DNA from 3 places in the Sphingobium sp. VMM genome. Region 2 is predicted to be linked to each of the others. Evidence: predicted binding sites of a transcription regulator. Region 2 holds the regulator's gene; each other region holds the start of a gene.
What was found. Region 2 encodes LexA, which represses DNA repair genes until DNA is damaged. Its sites were predicted from a motif close to GTTCCNCNCTTGTTCT; they were not measured.

Region 1: uvrA (excinuclease ABC subunit UvrA) is a predicted target of LexA. The motif match lies at 2,041-2,056, and genes of this name have one in related genera.
Region 3: ACUCV3_RS11725 (ribonucleoside-diphosphate reductase subunit alpha) is a predicted target of LexA. The motif match lies at 1,958-1,973, and genes of this name have one in related genera.

Annotation. Positions count from the first base shown of each region.
Region 1 is NZ_JBXGSI010000025.1:39,841-45,398, reverse strand. It holds gene uvrA (excinuclease ABC subunit UvrA) at 1-1,993, opposite strand, end outside; gene ACUCV3_RS24065 (autotransporter domain-containing protein) at 2,251-5,199, shown strand; gene ACUCV3_RS24060 (phosphotransferase family protein) at 5,322-5,558, shown strand, end outside.
Region 2 is NZ_JBXGSI010000007.1:25,277-30,834, forward strand. It holds gene trpD (anthranilate phosphoribosyltransferase) at 1-890, shown strand, start outside; gene trpC (indole-3-glycerol phosphate synthase TrpC) at 887-1,678, shown strand; gene moaC (cyclic pyranopterin monophosphate synthase MoaC) at 1,675-2,160, shown strand; gene ACUCV3_RS10505 (molybdopterin molybdotransferase MoeA) at 2,157-3,341, shown strand; gene lexA (transcriptional repressor LexA) at 3,446-4,123, shown strand; gene ACUCV3_RS10515 (ComEC/Rec2 family competence protein) at 4,114-5,558, opposite strand, start outside.
Region 3 is NZ_JBXGSI010000008.1:18,824-24,381, forward strand. It holds gene ACUCV3_RS11715 (fumarate hydratase) at 1-619, opposite strand, end outside; gene ACUCV3_RS11720 (glutathione S-transferase family protein) at 721-1,377, opposite strand; gene ACUCV3_RS11725 (ribonucleoside-diphosphate reductase subunit alpha) at 1,992-3,878, shown strand; gene ACUCV3_RS11730 (endonuclease domain-containing protein) at 3,940-4,308, shown strand; gene ACUCV3_RS11735 (ribonucleotide-diphosphate reductase subunit beta) at 4,372-5,424, shown strand.

The sequences.
Region 1 (5,558 bases), on a different contig from region 2:
GGGCATTGTGGACGGTGAGCTTCTTGCCCGAGCCCTTGCGGCGCTTGGCGGGCACCTCAATGCGGCGGGTGCCGTTGAGATAGTCCGCGGTCAGGCTGTCCTTGTGCGCCAATAGCTGCGGCAGGGTGCCCTGGGCGACGATGGTGCCGCCATGGACGCCGGCGCCCGGCCCCATGTCGACAATATAGTCGGCGGCGCGGATCGCATCCTCGTCATGCTCGACGACGATGACGCTGTTGCCGAGGTCGCGCAGGCGCTTGAGGGTGACGAGCAGCCGGTCATTGTCGCGCTGGTGCAGGCCGATCGAGGGTTCGTCGAGGACGTAGAGGACGCCCGACAGGCCCGAGCCGATCTGGCTGGCGAGGCGGATGCGCTGGCTTTCGCCGCCCGACAATGTGCCTGATGTGCGGTCGAGGTTCAGATAGTCGAGGCCGACATTGTTGAGGAAGCCGAGGCGCTCGACAATTTCCTTGAGGATGGCGCGGGCGATCTGGTTCTGTTGCTCATTGAGCGCGTCGGGCATCGCGGTGAAGAAGGCGAGCGCGTCCACCACCGAGCGGCGGGTGGAGACGGAGATGTCCTCGCCGGCGATCTTGACCGCGAGTGCCTCGGGCTTGAGGCGCGCGCCGTGGCAGGTCTCGCAGGGCATGGCGGTCTGGTACTTGCTCAGTTCCTCGCGCATCCAGGCGCTTTCGGTCTGGAGCAGGCGGCGGTTGAGATTGCCGATCACGCCCTCGAACGGCTTCTTGACCTCATAGCTCTTCTTGCCGTCGACGAAGCGCAGGGTGACGGGCTTGCCGCCGGTGCCGTGGAGGATGATGAGCTTCACTTCGCCCGGCAGCTCGGCCCAGGCGGTGTCGAGGGAGAAGCCGAATTCCTTGGCGAGGGAGCCCAGGACCTGCATATAGTAAGGGCTGGGCGGGTTGGACTTGGCCCAGGGGACGACGGCGCCCTTCTTCAGGGAGAGGGCTTCGTTGGGGACGACCAGTTCGGGGTCGAACTCCTGCCGCTCGCCCAGGCCATCGCAGGCCGGGCAGGCGCCCATCGGCGCGTTGAAGGAGAAGAGGCGCGGCTCGATCTCGGGGATGGTGAAGCCGCTGACCGGGCAGGCGAATTTCTCGGAAAAGACGATGCGGTTGGCGGGGATGCCGGCATTCTTCATCTTGCCCGCGGACTGGGCCCTAACGGCTCGCCCAGGCGAGCCGGCTTCGGGGCTGCCTGCTTCCCCCGGAAGCAGGCTGTCCGCCCCTACGCCCTCGCGGCCGGGGACGACGCCCTCGGCCAGGTCGACGAAGGCGAGGCCGTCGGCGAGTTTGAGCGCCTGCTCGAAACTGTCGGCGAGGCGGGTGGCCATGTCGGCATTGACCGCCAGGCGATCGACCACGACCTCGATGTCATGCTTGTATTTCTTGTCGAGGGCGGGGGCATCCTCGATCAGGTAAAGCTCGCCGTCGATGCGGACGCGGGTGTAGCCCGCCTTCTGCCACTCGGCCAGTTCCTTCTTATACTCGCCCTTCCGCCCGCGCACGACCGGGGCGAGCAGGTAGAAACGGGTGCCTTCGGGCAGGAGGGCCACGCGGTCGACCATCTGGCTGACGGTCTGGGCGCTGATCGGCTCGCCAGTGGCGGGCGAATAGGGGATGCCGACGCGCGCCCAAAGCAAGCGCATATAGTCGTAGATTTCCGTGACCGTGGCGACCGTGGAGCGCGGGTTGCGGCTGGTGGTCTTCTGCTCGATCGAGATGGCGGGGGAGAGGCCCTCGATATGCTCGACATCGGGCTTCTGCATCATCTCCAGAAACTGGCGCGCATAGGCGGAGAGCGACTCCACATAGCGGCGCTGCCCCTCGGCATAGATGGTGTCGAAGGCGAGGGAGGATTTGCCCGAGCCCGACAGGCCGGTGATGACGATCAGGCTGTCGCGGGGCAGATCGACATCGACGCCCTTGAGGTTGTGCTCGCGCGCGCCGCGGACGCTGATGTGGGTCAGCATTCGGTAAACCTCTGCTTCGGAATGTGGGTCAGACTCATGGGGGCGTTGTTCCAGATTTGTTCCGTGGGGGCAAGGGGCGTTGCCCGGTCGGGAGGCAAGATAGGAAGGGGGAGCGGCCAGGGGAAGATGGCCGGGCGTGGACGATGGCGCGCTGCGCCGGCCGAAGGGCGTTTCTGGTTCGGCTGCGGGCGCGTCTCGGCCTGTCTCGGGGTTTCCATGGATGGCCGCGGCTATGGGATCGCACGTAGAAACGGGGCATGACCTATTGGCGGCTCCATTGGCATGCGGGCGTCCTGAGCGTGGCGGGCAGCGTCGCGGGCATGGCATTGGCGACGACCGGGGCCATGGCCCAGAGCGAGACGCCGGCGGGGCGGATCATCTTCCTGGGCTGGACCGAGGGCAAGGACCATTCGGTGTGGCTGTCCGGCGTCGATCCGGGCGAGTTTTTCGTCGTCTTTCCCGAGACCGGGGAGCGGGTGGACAGTTGGACCCAGCCCGATACCGGCCTGCACCTGACGGTATCGCCCATCGTGCGGGAAAATGGCGGCACCCATAATCTGTTCGCCCATATCCGCACCGAATATGCGGAATATGACAATTTCGTCGATTCCGCCGACCAGCATCCGGGCGGCATCAATTTCCCCGATTACTGGAACCGGCCCGACCCGGAACTGCCTGATCTGGTGACGCCGGAATTGCGGCCGAACCCGGATACGGTGACGCCGGGGCTGCGCCCCTTGCCGGATACGGTAACGCCGGGGTTGCGCCCCAATCCGGATTTGATCACGCCCGGATTGCGGCCCTTGCCCGAGACCGTGACGCCGGAGCTGCGTCCGAACCCCGATACGGTGACGCCAGGGCTGCGGCCTGACCCCGACACGGTGACCCCGGAACGGCAACCCGATCCCGAAATCGTCACGCCCGAACTGCGGCCAGTGCCCGTTCCCATTACGCCGGAGGCGCGACCAGACCCCGATACGGTGACGCCGGAAGTCCGCCCGGACCCTGATACACCGACACCCGAATTGCGACCTGACCCCGATACGGTGACGCCGGGCCTGCGTCCTGATCCGGATACAGTGACGCCGGGCTTGCGTCCTGATCCGGACACGGTGACGCCGGGCTTGCGGCCTGATCCGGATACGGTGACGCCGGGGCTGCGACCTGATCCGGATACGGTGACGCCGGGCTTGCGGCCCGATCCTGATACGGTGACACCGGGCTTGCGACCTGATCCGGATACGGTGACGCCGGGCTTGCGGCCTGATCCGGACACGGTGACGCCGGGACTGCGTCCTGACCCGGATACGGTGACGCCGGGACTGCGTCCTGATCCGGACACGGTGACACCGGGGCTGCGGCCTGATCCGGACACGGTGACGCCGGGACTGCGTCCTGATCCGGACACGGTGACGCCGGGACTGCGGCCCAATCCGGATACGGTGACGCCGGGACTGCGGCCCAATCCGGATACGGTGACGCCGGGCCTGCGGCCCGACCCGGACACGGTGACACCGGGCTTGCGGCCTGATCCCGATACGGTGACACCGGGGATTCGGCCTGATCCGGACACGGTGACGCCGGGCCTGCGGCCCGACCCGGACACGGTGACACCGGGTCTGCGGCCCGATCCCGATACGGTGACGCCGGGCTTGCGACCTGATCCGGACACGGTGACGCCGGGCTTGCGTCCTGATCCTGACACGGTGACACCGGGACTGCGGCCTGATCCTAATACGGTGACGCCGGGCCTGCGGCCTGACCCGGACACGGTCACGCCGGGCTTGCGGCCCGATCCGGATACGGTGACGCCGGGCCTGCGACCCGATCCGGACACGGTGACGCCGGGCTTGCGTCCTGATCCGGACACGGTGACGCCGGGCTTGCGTCCTGATCCGGACACGGTGACGCCGGGCTTGCGACCTGACCCGGATACGGTGACGCCGGGTTTGCGGCCCGATCCCGATACGGTGACGCCGGGCCTGCGGCCTGATCCGGACACGGTGACGCCGGGCCTGCGGCCTGATCCGGACACGGTGACGCCGGGTCTGCGACCTGATCCTGATACGGTGACGCCGGGCTTGCGTCCTGATCCGGATACGGTGACGCCGGGTCTGCGGCCTGATCCGGACACGGTGACGCCGGGGCTGCGTCCTGATCCCGACACGGTGACGCCAGGACTGCGGCCCGATCCGGACGTGGGCGGGCCGACCGTGCGGCCGATACAGCGGCCGCGCCCCGAGACGCTGCCGCCGATCGCGCCGACCGGTGTCGCGCCGGGCCGCGATGAGCGGCGCCCGATGCTGATGACCGCCGATGAGGTCTGCCGGGCCGGGCGTGAAGGCCGGCTGCGGGGCGATCCGCAACTGGTCGCGAAGGCCTGCCGGATTGCGGCCAATGCCCGCCGGCGCTGGACCGCCTGGGGAGAATGGAGCTATTCGACGCTGAAGGATGACCGTTCCGGCGCCCGGACCAGGGGCAGCGCGAACCAGTATAATATTGGCCTGGATCGCTGGATCGACAAGCGCACCGTTGCCGGCCTGGCCATCCAGTTCGGCAATTCGGATTATAAATCCTTCAATGGCGGCATGCGCCAGCAGGCCGATTCCATCACGGTGAAGCCATACATGGTGCATCGGATGGCAGATTCGGACGTGGTGCTGGATGCCAGCATCGGCTTCAACTTCGGCGAATATGAACAGCATGTGCTGATGCTGTCGGGCAAGCATGACAGCTTCACCCTGTCGGGCACGGTCGGGATGAGCGCGCAGCGCCCGATCGGCAGCTTCCTGCTGCGGCCCCGCCTGTCGTGGAGCTATGCCAGCATCTGGCACGATAATTATGTGCTGCAGGGGCAGGTGGGCAATATCGACCTGCGCGTGCTGCAGGGCGATGCGCGCTATGATTATGGCGCGGTGGCGACGTCGCTGGAGATCAGTCGGCCGTTCCGATCGGATGACATGGTCATCACCCCCTATGTCGAGGGTGGCGTCGATTTCGCCTATCTGCGCCCCAATGGCGGCCGTGTCCTGGGGCCGGACCTGCGCCTGATCGCGACCACGCCGGCGACCGGATCGGTCCGGTTCGGCACGCGCATCCAGTTGCGCGGCAATGTCGCGCTGATCGGATCGGGCGAATATTACGGGATCGGATCGGGCGGCCTGTCGAGCTGGCAGTGGCGGGGGAATCTGTCCTTCCGTTTCTAGCGCGGCGGGACGGGGTGAGCGGGTCGCAGGCGAGGGGGCGGACGAGCTGTCGCGTCGCTGATGGCGCGTATCGGCGCAAAAACACTGGTCAAGCCTGTTCGGGTGCGGCACAGGCGACGGGCATGACGTTGCCCGATCCTTCCACCTTCATTGCCGAGGGCGCTTCCGCCGCGGTCTATCGGCTGGACGGGGGGCGGGTGCTCAAACTATTCCATGAGGGCGTCGACGCCGGGATCATCGCCCGCGAACATGCGACGGCGCAGGCGATCCAGGCGACCGGCCTGCCGGTGCCGCGCGTGTTCGGGCGCGCGGAGGCTGGCGGGCGGCAGGGCATCATCTATAGCGAGATAGAGGGGCCG
Region 2 (5,558 bases):
GCTTCCTCGTCACCATGGCGCGGCGCGGCGAGAGTGCGACGGAAATCGCCGCCGCCGCCCGTGCGATGCGCGCCCGGATGATCCCGGTCGACGCGCCCGACGGCACCATCGACGTCTGCGGCACCGGCGGCGACGGGCATCATACGCTCAACGTCTCCACCGCCGTCAGCCTGGTGGTGGCGGCTGCCGGCGTACCGGTCGCCAAGCATGGCAATCGCGCCGCCTCGTCGAAGGCGGGGGCCGCCGATACGCTCGAAGCGCTCGGCCTTGATCTCGATCGCGCCGCCGCCACGGCGGAAGCCACGCTCAAGGATCTAGGCATCTGCTTCCTGTTCGCGCAAAATTACCATCCTGCGCTCAAGCGCCTCGGCCCGATCCGCCGGTCGATCGGCGAACGCACCATCTTCAACCTGATGGGGCCGCTCGCCAATCCCGCCAATGTCCGCCGCCAGCTCGTTGGCATCGCCCGCCCCGCCTATGTCCCCATCTATGCCGATGCGCTCGGCCAGCTGGGCGCCACCCATGCGATGATCGTGTCGGGCGACGAGGGGCTTGACGAACTCTCGCTCGCCGGCGGCAACGACATTGCCGAGGTGACGGCCGACGGCGTGGTCGCGATGCGCCGCCTGACCGCCGCAGAACTCGGCCTCTCGACCCATCCCGTCACCGCCATTCGCGGCGGCGACCCGGCCCATAATGCTGCGGCGCTCCGCGCCCTGCTCCAGGGCGAGGCCGGCGCCTATCGCGACGCCGTGCTGCTCAATGCCGCCGCCGCTCTGGTGGTGGCTGACGCCGCCCATGATTTCCAGGAAGGCGTCGAACAGGCCGCCGAGGCGATCGACAACGGCCTTGCCAACGCGCTCCTCAATTGCTGGATTGCCTATCAATGACCAACAAGCTCATCGAAATCTGCGATTTCAAGCGCGAGGATGTCGCCCGCCGCAAGGCCGCGACGACGATCGCGTCGCTCCACGCCCGCGCCAGCGAGCAGACCCCGCCGCGCGGCTTCCGCAGGGCGCTGGACGATGCCGCCCGCTCGGGCTTCGGCCTGATTGCCGAGGTGAAGAAGGCCAGCCCGTCCAAGGGGCTGATCCGCGCCGATTTCGATCCGCCGGCCCATGCGGTGGCCTATGCCGCCGGTGGCGCGGCCTGCCTCTCGGTGCTGACCGACGAGCCCTATTTCCAGGGCCATGACGATTATCTGATGGCCGCCCGATCGGCCTGCGCGCTGCCGGTGCTGCGCAAGGATTTCATCGTCGATCCCTGGCAGATCCTGGAAAGCCGCGCGCTCGGCGCCGACGCGATCCTGATCATCGTCGCCGCGCTGGAAGATAGCCAGATGCAGGAGATAGAGGATGCGGCGCTCGGCCTGGGCATGGATGCCCTGATCGAGGTGCATGACGAGGCCGAACTGGAGCGCGCGCTCAAGCTCCGCTCGCGCCTGATCGGCGTCAACAACCGCGACCTGCGCGATTTCAGCGTCGATTTCGCCCGCACCTATGAACTGGTAGGCAAGGCGCCCGACGGCTGCACCTTCGTCGCCGAAAGCGGCCTTGGCTCCCATGCCGACCTCACCGCCATGGCCGATCATGGCGTGCGCTGCTTCCTGGTCGGCGAAACCCTGATGCGCCAGGCCGATGTCGAGGCCGCGACCCGCAACCTGCTGACCGGCGCATGACCGGCCTCACCCATCTTGATGAAGACGGCGCCGCCCGCATGGTCGATGTCTCGGCCAAGGCCGTGACCGCACGCGAGGCGGTGGCCACCGGGCGCATCACCATGGCGGCCGACGCCGCGCAGGCGATCGCCGCCGGCCTCGTCAAGAAGGGGGATGTGCTCGCCGTCGCCCGTGTCGCCGGTATCATGGCGGCCAAGCGCACCGCCGAACTGATCCCGCTCTGCCATCCGATCCCGCTGAGCGCCGTCACCATCGACTTTGCCCTCCACGATGACGGCGTCACCGTCACCGCGACCGCGCGCACCGCCGGCCAGACCGGGGTAGAGATGGAGGCGCTGACCGCCGCCACGGCCGCCTTGCTCACCGTTTACGACATGGCCAAGGCGCTCGATAAGGGCATGATAATCGGCGATGTTCGCCTGCTCGCGAAGCGCGGCGGCAAGTCGGGCGACTGGACCGCGCCGGAGAGCAGCGACCGATGAACCTGATGCCGGTCGCGGACGCGCAGGCGCGGCTACTTGCCCTCGCCGATCCGTTGCCGGCCGAACTTGTGTCCGTCGCCGCTTGTGCCGGCCGCTGGCTCGCCACCGACATCAGCGCACTCCGCGACCAGCCCTGGGCCGATCTTTCCGCGATGGACGGCTATGCCGTGCGCGCATCCGAAGGCGCCGGGCCGTGGCAGCTGGTCGCCACCAGCAGCGCGGGCGACGCCGATATCCCGGCCCTGCAACCGGGCCAGGCCTGCCGCATCTTCACCGGCGCACCCTTGCCGGCCGGCGCCGACGCGATCCTGATCCAGGAAAATGCCACGCGCGATGGCGACAAACTGACCGCGCATGACGGCATATTGATGCCCGGCAGGCATGTCCGCCCGCTCGGCTCGGATTTCCACGCCGACACGCTGCTGGTCCGCGCCGGCAGCCGCCTCACGCCGGGCCAGATCGCGCTCGCCGTGCTGGGCGGCCATGGCAGCCTGCCCGTCGGCACCCGCCCGCGTGTCGCCCTGCTCTCGACCGGCAATGAACTTGTTGCCCCCGGCGCGCCGACGCCGCCTGGGTATCTCCCCTCGTCCAACGCGCCGATGCTCGCCGCCCTGCTCGCCGCCCTGCCCTGCGAGGTGATCGACCTTGGCATCGTGCCCGACGATCTCTCCGCCATGACGCAGGCGCTGGAACAGGCGGCCCAGGCCGACATCATCGTCTCGACCGGCGGCGCCTCGGTCGGCGACCATGACTATGTCCGCCCCGCCTTTGCGGCGGCCGGCGGCACGCTCGATTTCTACAAGATCGCGATGCGGCCGGGCAAACCGCTGATGGCCGGACGCCTCAGCAACGCAATCTTTCTCGGCCTGCCGGGCAATCCGGTCTCCGCTTTCGTCACCGGCACCCTCTTCCTCTGCCCGCTGGTCCGCCATCTCGCCGGATCGCGCGCGCCGCTGCCGCCGGTCGTGCAGGCCCGCCTTGCCGCCCCACTCGGCGCGACGGCGGAACGCGACGATTATCTGCGCGCCTATCGCGGCGCCGACGGCATCGTCTCGGTCACGTCGCAGGACAGCGCCGCCACCGCCGCCATGGCGCTGGCCGACTGTCTGATCCGCCGCCCGGCCGGTTCAGCCCCCGCCATTGCCGGCGACATGGTCGACATCATCCCCCTGACCGCCTGACTATCTGACCGCCTGACCGGCAAAAGCGGCGCATGGCTTAACGCGCTTGACTTGCCCCTTTCCGTTTCCTATGCGTTCTTCATTCGTTCCATGGAGGACCGCCGATGTTGACGCCCAAGCAGCAGGAATTGCTGAGCTTCATTCAGACCCGGCTGGAAGAAGGCGGCGTGTCCCCTTCGTTCGAGGAGATGAAGGACGCGCTCGATCTGCGCTCCAAGTCCGGCATCCACCGGTTGATCAACGCGCTGGAAGAACGCGGCTTCATCCGTCGCCTGCCCAACCGCGCCCGCGCGCTCGAAGTGTTGAAGCTGCCCGATGCGATGCACCGCGCGCCCGCGCCGGCCATTCCGACGCCCAAGGTGTCGGCGCCCGCTGTGCTGCTACCGACCGCCGCCAATGACGTGATCGAAATCCCGCTGCACGGCCGCATTGCCGCCGGCGTGCCGATCGAGGCGATGGAAAGCCACACCATGCTCTCCGTCCCCGCCGCCTTGCTCGGCTCGGGCGATCATTATGCGCTCGAAGTGTCGGGGGACTCGATGATGGAGGCCGGCATTCTCGACGGCGACTTCGCGCTGATCCAGCGCACCGATGTCGCGCGCGAAGGCCAGATCGTCGTCGCCCTGATCGACGATGCCGAAGCCACGCTCAAATATTTCCGCCGCGAAGGCGCGCGCGTCCGGCTCGATCCCGCCAATGCCGCCTATGAGCCGCAGATCTACGATCCGCGCCAGGTCCGCATCCAGGGCAAGCTCGCCGGCCTGCTGCGCCGCTACAACTGACCGGCCGTTCGGGGCCGGCGGCGCACGATCCAGGGATGCGCGTCGCCGGGCCGATGGACGGTGTGAACTTTGCCGCTTTCAAGGCCAATCGACAGGCCGCCGGTGCGGGACAGCAGCCAGCGGTCGATCTTCATCCAGCGCGGCCGGCACCACCAGGGCAGCCCCCGATCGCTGATGACGATATCGGCCGCCGCGCAATCCCGCTCCAATGTCGGCCGATCGACCAGCATCGCATTGCGCGTCACCAGCAAGCGCCAGTTGCGCCCGCCCCGCGGCAACGTCACGGCACACAGATCAGTCGAACAGCGCGCCTGCTTCATCGTCGCGATCGCCTCCAGCGTCCCGTCATAGCCCGCGCTCTCGCTCAGCACGTCGCGGACATAATCGCCCGCCCCCTCGCGCAGCAGCGCCATCGTTCCTGCCTGCGTCCGCACCGCGACATGCCGCCCGTCGCCGGTTACCACGATATCGGGCGGCGCCAGCAGCGCGATGCCGATCAGGCCAACCGCCACCGGCCCCACCCCCAGCCAGCGCCAGCGACTGCGCCAGAGCAGACACCACAGACCACCGACGACAATGATCCCGAAAATCCAGCCCGGCACCGCCGGTGCCAGCATCACCGCCATCGGGCTCGCCGCCACGCCATGCGCCACCGCCAGCAACAGCGCGATCGCCTTGGCCGTGAGCCACCAGAAGGGCGCGCCCAGCCCGACGAGGTCGAAGAGCAGCGCCAGCGCCTCCAGCGGCATGATGACGAAGGTGGTGAGCGGGATCGCGACCAGATTGGCCACCGCGCCCAGCAAACCTGCCTTGTGAAAATGGAAAAGGGCGATCGGTGCCAGCACCAGTTCGATGCCAAGCCCCGTCAACAGCATCGCCGCCACCGTCCGTCCGGCCTTGCGCAGCCAAGGCTCGTCCCGCGCCATCGCGAACATCTTGAACCGCCGATGCTCGCCCAGCGCCACCAGCGCGACCACGGCAGCAAAGCTCATCTGGAAGCTCGGCCCGATCAGCGCCTCCGGCCAGAAGACCAGCACCACCAGCGCCCCGGTCGCCACCAGCCGCAAGGTGATCGCCTCGCGCCCCAGCGCCAGCCCGCCCAGCACCAGCAGCGCCGCGATGCAGGATCGCACCGTCGGCACCTCCGCGCCCGTCAGCAGCGTATAGCCGATCCCCGCCAGCGCGCCCCCGGCCGCCGCGATCAGCATCAGCGGCCAGTCCAGCGCCGCGCGCGGGATCAGCGCCAGCAGGCGCAACAGCAGGAATATCACCGCCCCAATCAGCGCCGTCACATGCAGCCCGCTGATCGACAGAAGATGGGCAAGGCCACTGCGCCGCATCGCCTCGGCATCCGCTTCGGCAATCGCGCCCTGATCGCCGGTCGCCAGCGCCACCGCAATCCCCGCCGGTGCGCCCGCCACCTGCCCGCCGATAT
Region 3 (5,558 bases), on a different contig from region 2:
CCTTGGCCAGCGCCACGGCCTTTTCCGCCGTGCCGCCTATGCCGATGCCCAGCATGCCCGGCGGGCACCAGCCCGCGCCCATCTGCGGCACCATTTCCAGCACCCAGTCGACGATCGAATCGCTGGGGTTCATCATCTTGAACTTGGTCTTGTTTTCCGAGCCGCCGCCCTTGGCCGCGACGTCGATCGTCACCTTGTTGCCCGGCACCATTTCCACGTTCAGCACGCAGGGCGTGTTGTCCTTGGTGTTCTGGCGGCTGAAGGCGGGATCCTTCAGGATCGAGGCGCGCAGGCGGTTTTCCGGGTTGAGGTAAGCGCGGCGCACGCCCTCGTCGATCACCTCCTGCATCGACCGGCTATTATCGTCCAGCCGGCACTCCATGCCCCACTTCACGAAGACATTGACGATGCCGGTGTCCTGGCAGATCGGGCGGTGGCCTTCGGCGCACATGCGGCTGTTGGTCAGGATCTGGGCGATGGCGTCCTTCGCCGCCGGATTGGCTTCGGCCTCATAGGCCTTACCCAGTGCCCGGATATAATCCATCGGGTGATAGTAGGAAATGAACTGGAGTGCGTCGGCGACGCTCTCGATGAGGTCGGCGGTCTTGATGACGGTCATCTACCCTGGTCCCTATTCTTGCGGCCCGCCTCTGCACGGCAGGTCCCTGCAAGGCGGGGCTATAGGCCTTTGAGACGATGAGTCCAGAAGAGGGTTGCGGTTCAGGACGCAAGCGGCCCGTCGGCAAAGGGAAAATTCTGCCACCAGGGCTGCATCTCGCGCAGCACCCGCGCAAAGCTCGGTCGCGCCTCCAGCCGGTTCAGATAGGCGCCCAGCATCGGATGGCCGGCGCGCAGCGGCACGATCCTGTCGGCATAATAAAGCGAGGGCGCCGCCGCGCAGTCGGCCAGCGACAGATGATCGCCCGCCGCCCAGCTCCGCCCCGCCAGCCGATTCTCCAGCACCGTATAGATGCTGCGCAGCGCCGCCACATTGGCGGCCACGCCATGGGGATCGCGCGCATCCGCGGGCCGCAGCCGGTCGGCCACCAGCGCCTGCATCGGCCCCATCACATAATTGTCGAACAACCGGTCCATCAGCCGCACCTCGATCGCCGCGTCGCCATCGACCGGGATCGGGCGGAAGGTGCCGGGTTCGTGCCGGCCCAGATATTCGACGATGATGCTCGCCTCCGCGATCGTCGCGCCGCGCACCGGGTCGTGCAGCACGGGGAATTTGCCGAGCGGCCAGAGCGCCTGCCATTCGGCCAGGGCCGCTTCATCCTCCAGGATGCGCGGGGTGAAGGGCGTGCCATTTTCGTAGAAGGCGATCAGCACCTTCCAGCAATAGGAGGAGAGGGGATGGTAATAGAGGATCATGCCTGCCTCCCGATCGCTGCGGATGGATTCGCCTGCCTTCCCATCATCATAGCGTATCGCGCGGCGATATGCAGGGGGACGATAAAGGCAGCGATTCAACAGATTGTGGTCGTGTTCGTGCCTCTGCCCCCATGTCATGATTTTGTCGCCAATCGCGCGACGCGCGCATTTGCGTGGCAAGGCAAATTTATTTTTTAATTTCATAGGCCCCCCTTGTCTTTTCCAAGGCCCTTGGAAGTCCGCGCGTCGCTGCGCTATGGGGTGGCGCGTCAGCGACGAAACGAATCCAGGCGTCGATGAACCGAGTCCCCGAACTGTCATTTACCCTCTTGCGTGTCGGCGGGGCTGTGGCACTATCTGTGGTATCGGGACCAAGGGGGTCACGCAATAGATTGTGATTGCATTGTCAGACCTGCTTCCGGCGATACGGGGCTTTTGTCCTTGCGATCGGATCGGTTGACCCCATTTCTGTCCCGGCCCGATCGGGTTCATGCTATGATGTCTGGGTGCGCCCCGGCATCGCTGGACCGAATCGAACGGAACAGGAACAATCGGGGGCTCGCATGGACTTTCGAGATAGTGAACAAGGTGGAAACGGCGACGTGGCGACGGTAATGGACGAGCGTATCGAGGATCTGGTGGACAAGGCCGAGCCCAAGGCTGCCAAGGGCAAGGCGACCGAGTCCGCGTCGTCCAAGATTCATGAGCGTCGCTTTCATGTCGTGACGGATTCGTCGCGCGATGCGCTGCTGACCGAATTCGGCAAGGACACGCTGAACGATCGCTATCTGCTGCCCGGCGAGAGCTATCAGGATCTGTTCGCCCGCGTCGCCGCCGCCTATTCGGACGATGCCGATCATGCGCAGCGCGTCTATGACTATATCTCCAAGCTCTGGTTCATGCCGGCGACGCCCGTGCTGTCGAACGGCGGCACCGGCCGCGGCCTGCCGATCAGCTGCTATCTGAACTCGGTCGACGACAGCCTGGAAGGCATCGTCAACACCTGGAACGAGAATGTCTGGCTCGCCTCGCGCGGCGGCGGCATCGGCACCTATTGGGGCAGCGTGCGCGGCATCGGTGAGCCGGTCGGCCTCAACGGCAAGACCAGCGGCATCATCCCCTTCGTCCGCGTGATGGATTCGCTGACCTTGGCGATCAGCCAGGGCTCGCTGCGTCGCGGCTCGGCCGCCTGCTATCTCGACGTCTCCCACCCGGAGATCGAGGAGTTCCTCGAAATCCGCAAGACGAGCGGCGACTTCAACCGCAAGGCGCTCAACCTGCACCATGGTGTGCTGCTGACCGACGAGTTCATGGAAGCGGTGCGCGACGGCAGTGATTTCAACCTGCGCAGCCCCAAGGACCAGTCGGTGCGCGGCACCGTCAATGCCCGCGCGTTGTTCCAGAAGCTGGTCGAGGTCCGCCTCGCCACCGGCGAGCCCTATATCGTCTTCTCCGACACGGTGAACCGGATGATGCCCAAGCATCACCGCGACCTGGGACTCAAGGTCTCGACGTCGAACCTTTGTTCGGAAATCACTCTGCCGACGGGTCGCGACCATCTCGGCCAGGATCGCACGGCGGTCTGCTGCCTCTCCTCGATGAACCTGGAAACCTGGGATCAGTGGAAGGATCACCCGACCTTCGCGGAAGATATCATGCGCTTCCTCGACAATGTGCTGCAGGACTATATCGACCGCGCCCCGCCGGAAATGGCCCGCGCCAAATATAGCGCCAGCCGCGAACGCTCGGTGGGCCTGGGCGTCATGGGCTTCCACAGCTTCCTGCAGGCACGCGGCATCCCGTTCGAAGGTGCCATGGCCAAGTCGTGGAACCTGCGCATCTTCAAGCATATCAATGCCAAGGTGAACGAGGCGTCGATGATGCTGGCGCAGGAACGCGGGCCGTGCCCCGACGCCGCCGACCAGGGCGTGATGGAGCGCTTCTCCTGCAAGATGGCGATCGCGCCGACTGCGTCGATCTCGATCATCTGCGGCGGCACCTCGGCCTGTATCGAGCCGATCCCGGCGAACATCTACACCCACAAGACGCTCTCGGGCAGCTTCGCGGTGAAGAATCCCTATCTGGAAAAGCTGCTGGTCGAAAAGGCCAAGGATTCGAGCGCCGTATGGAACTCGATCCTGGAACGTGGCGGCAGCGTCCAGCATCTCGACTTCCTGACTCAGGAAGAAAAGGATGTGTACAAGACCAGCTTCGAGATCGACCAGCGCTGGCTGCTCGAACTGGCCGCCGACCGCACCCCCTATATCGACCAGGCCCAGTCGCTGAACCTGTTCATCCCGGCCGATGTCGAGAAGTGGGATCTGCTGATGCTTCACTTCCGCGCCTGGGAACTGGGTATCAAGTCGCTCTATTATCTGCGCTCCAAGTCGGTGCAGCGCGCCGGCTTCGCCGGTGGCGTGGAAGCGGACAACACGATCGACGCCCCCAAGTTCGAGATCGGCGAGACCACCGACTATGACGAGTGCCTCGCCTGCCAGTGATCAGATTCCCTCTCCCTGTGGGAGAGGGAGGGAGCCGCGCAGCGGCGGAAGGGTGAGGGCGATGCGCAATTACCGCGATCTGCCTTCAGGGGCCGTGGATCAGGCCCGCATTCTCCGCCGTAACGCCACGGAGGCTGAAAAACGTCTCTGGCGTGCTTTGCGTGAACAGCTTCCGACCGTGAAATTCCGCCGCCAGGTGCCCCATGGTGCCTATGTCGCGGATTTCCTCTGTTTTTCTGGCAAGCTGGTCGTCGAGGTCGATGGCGCAAGTCATGCGGAGAGCGCTGAGCAAGATGCTGTCCGAACCCGTTATTTCGAGACCCAGGGCTATCAGATCCTGCGTTTCTGGAACCATGAGGTCATGGAAAATACCGAAGGCGTCGTAGCGGTCATCGCGGCGCGCCTCTCGCCCTCACCCTCCCACGCCTGACGGCGCGGGCCCCTCCCTCTCCCGATGGGAGAGGGGAAGAAAAGATTTCGCGGAGTAACCCATATGCCCCTTCTTCAAGCCTCCAAGGTCTACAAGCCCTTCGAATATCCCTGGGCCTATGAATTTTGGAAGCGCCAGCAGCAGCTCCACTGGCTGCCCGAGGAAGTGCCTCTGGGCGAGGATTGCCGTGACTGGGCGCAGAAGCTCAGCGATCATGAGCGCAACCTGCTGACCCAGATTTTCCGCTTCTTCACCCAGGCCGACGTGGAAGTGCAGGATTGCTACCACGAGAAGTATGGCCGCGTGTTCAAGCCGACCGAGATCAAGATGATGCTGACCGCGTTCAGCAACATGGAAACGGTCCATATCGCCGCCTACTCGCACCTGCTCGACACGATCGGCATGCCCGAAAGCGAATATTCCGCCTTCCTCCAATATAAGGAGATGAAGGACAAGCATGATTATCTCGCCCAGTTCGGCGTCGACACGGACGAGGATATCGCCAAGACGCTGGCGATGTTCGGCGGCTTCACCGAAGGCCTCCAGCTCTTCGCCTCCTTCGCGATGCTGATGAACTTCCCGCGCTTCAACAAGATGAAGGGCATGGGCCAGATCGTCACCTGGTCGGTCCGCGACGAAACCCTGCATTGCGAGGGCATCATCAAGCTGTTCCACAGCTTCGTGAAGGAACGCGACTGCCTGACCGCATCGGTCAAGGACGACATCATGGACATGTGCCAGAAGACCGTCCGCATCGAGGACGCGTTCGTCGACCTGGTCTTCGAAATGGGCCCGGTTCCCGGCATGACGCCCAAGGACATCAAGAAATATGTCCGCTACATCGCCGACTGGCGCCTGGGGCAGCTGGGCCTCAAGCCCATCTACATGATCGACGAGCATCCGCTGCCCTGGCTGACCCCGCTGCTCAACGGCGTGGAGCATGCCAATTTCTTCGAAACCCGCGCGACCGAATATTCGAAGGGCGCGACCCGTGGCCAGTGGAACGACGTCTGGGACGCGTTCGACCGCCGCAAGAAGCTCAAGGGCGCCGAAGCGGCCAATGTCGACGAAAGCGATCCGGACATGTTCAAGGCCGCCGGCATCGCGGCGGAATAAGATCACAGCGCGACGCGCCATGCGCGTCGCGCTGTGATCAAGCCCGCGCGGCGCTGACGCGTTTAAGGCTGCTGATCAGCCAGCATCACGGCAGCTTGCAAAGGGCTTTCGACCTGTTCGAGGGGAGGGGAGGC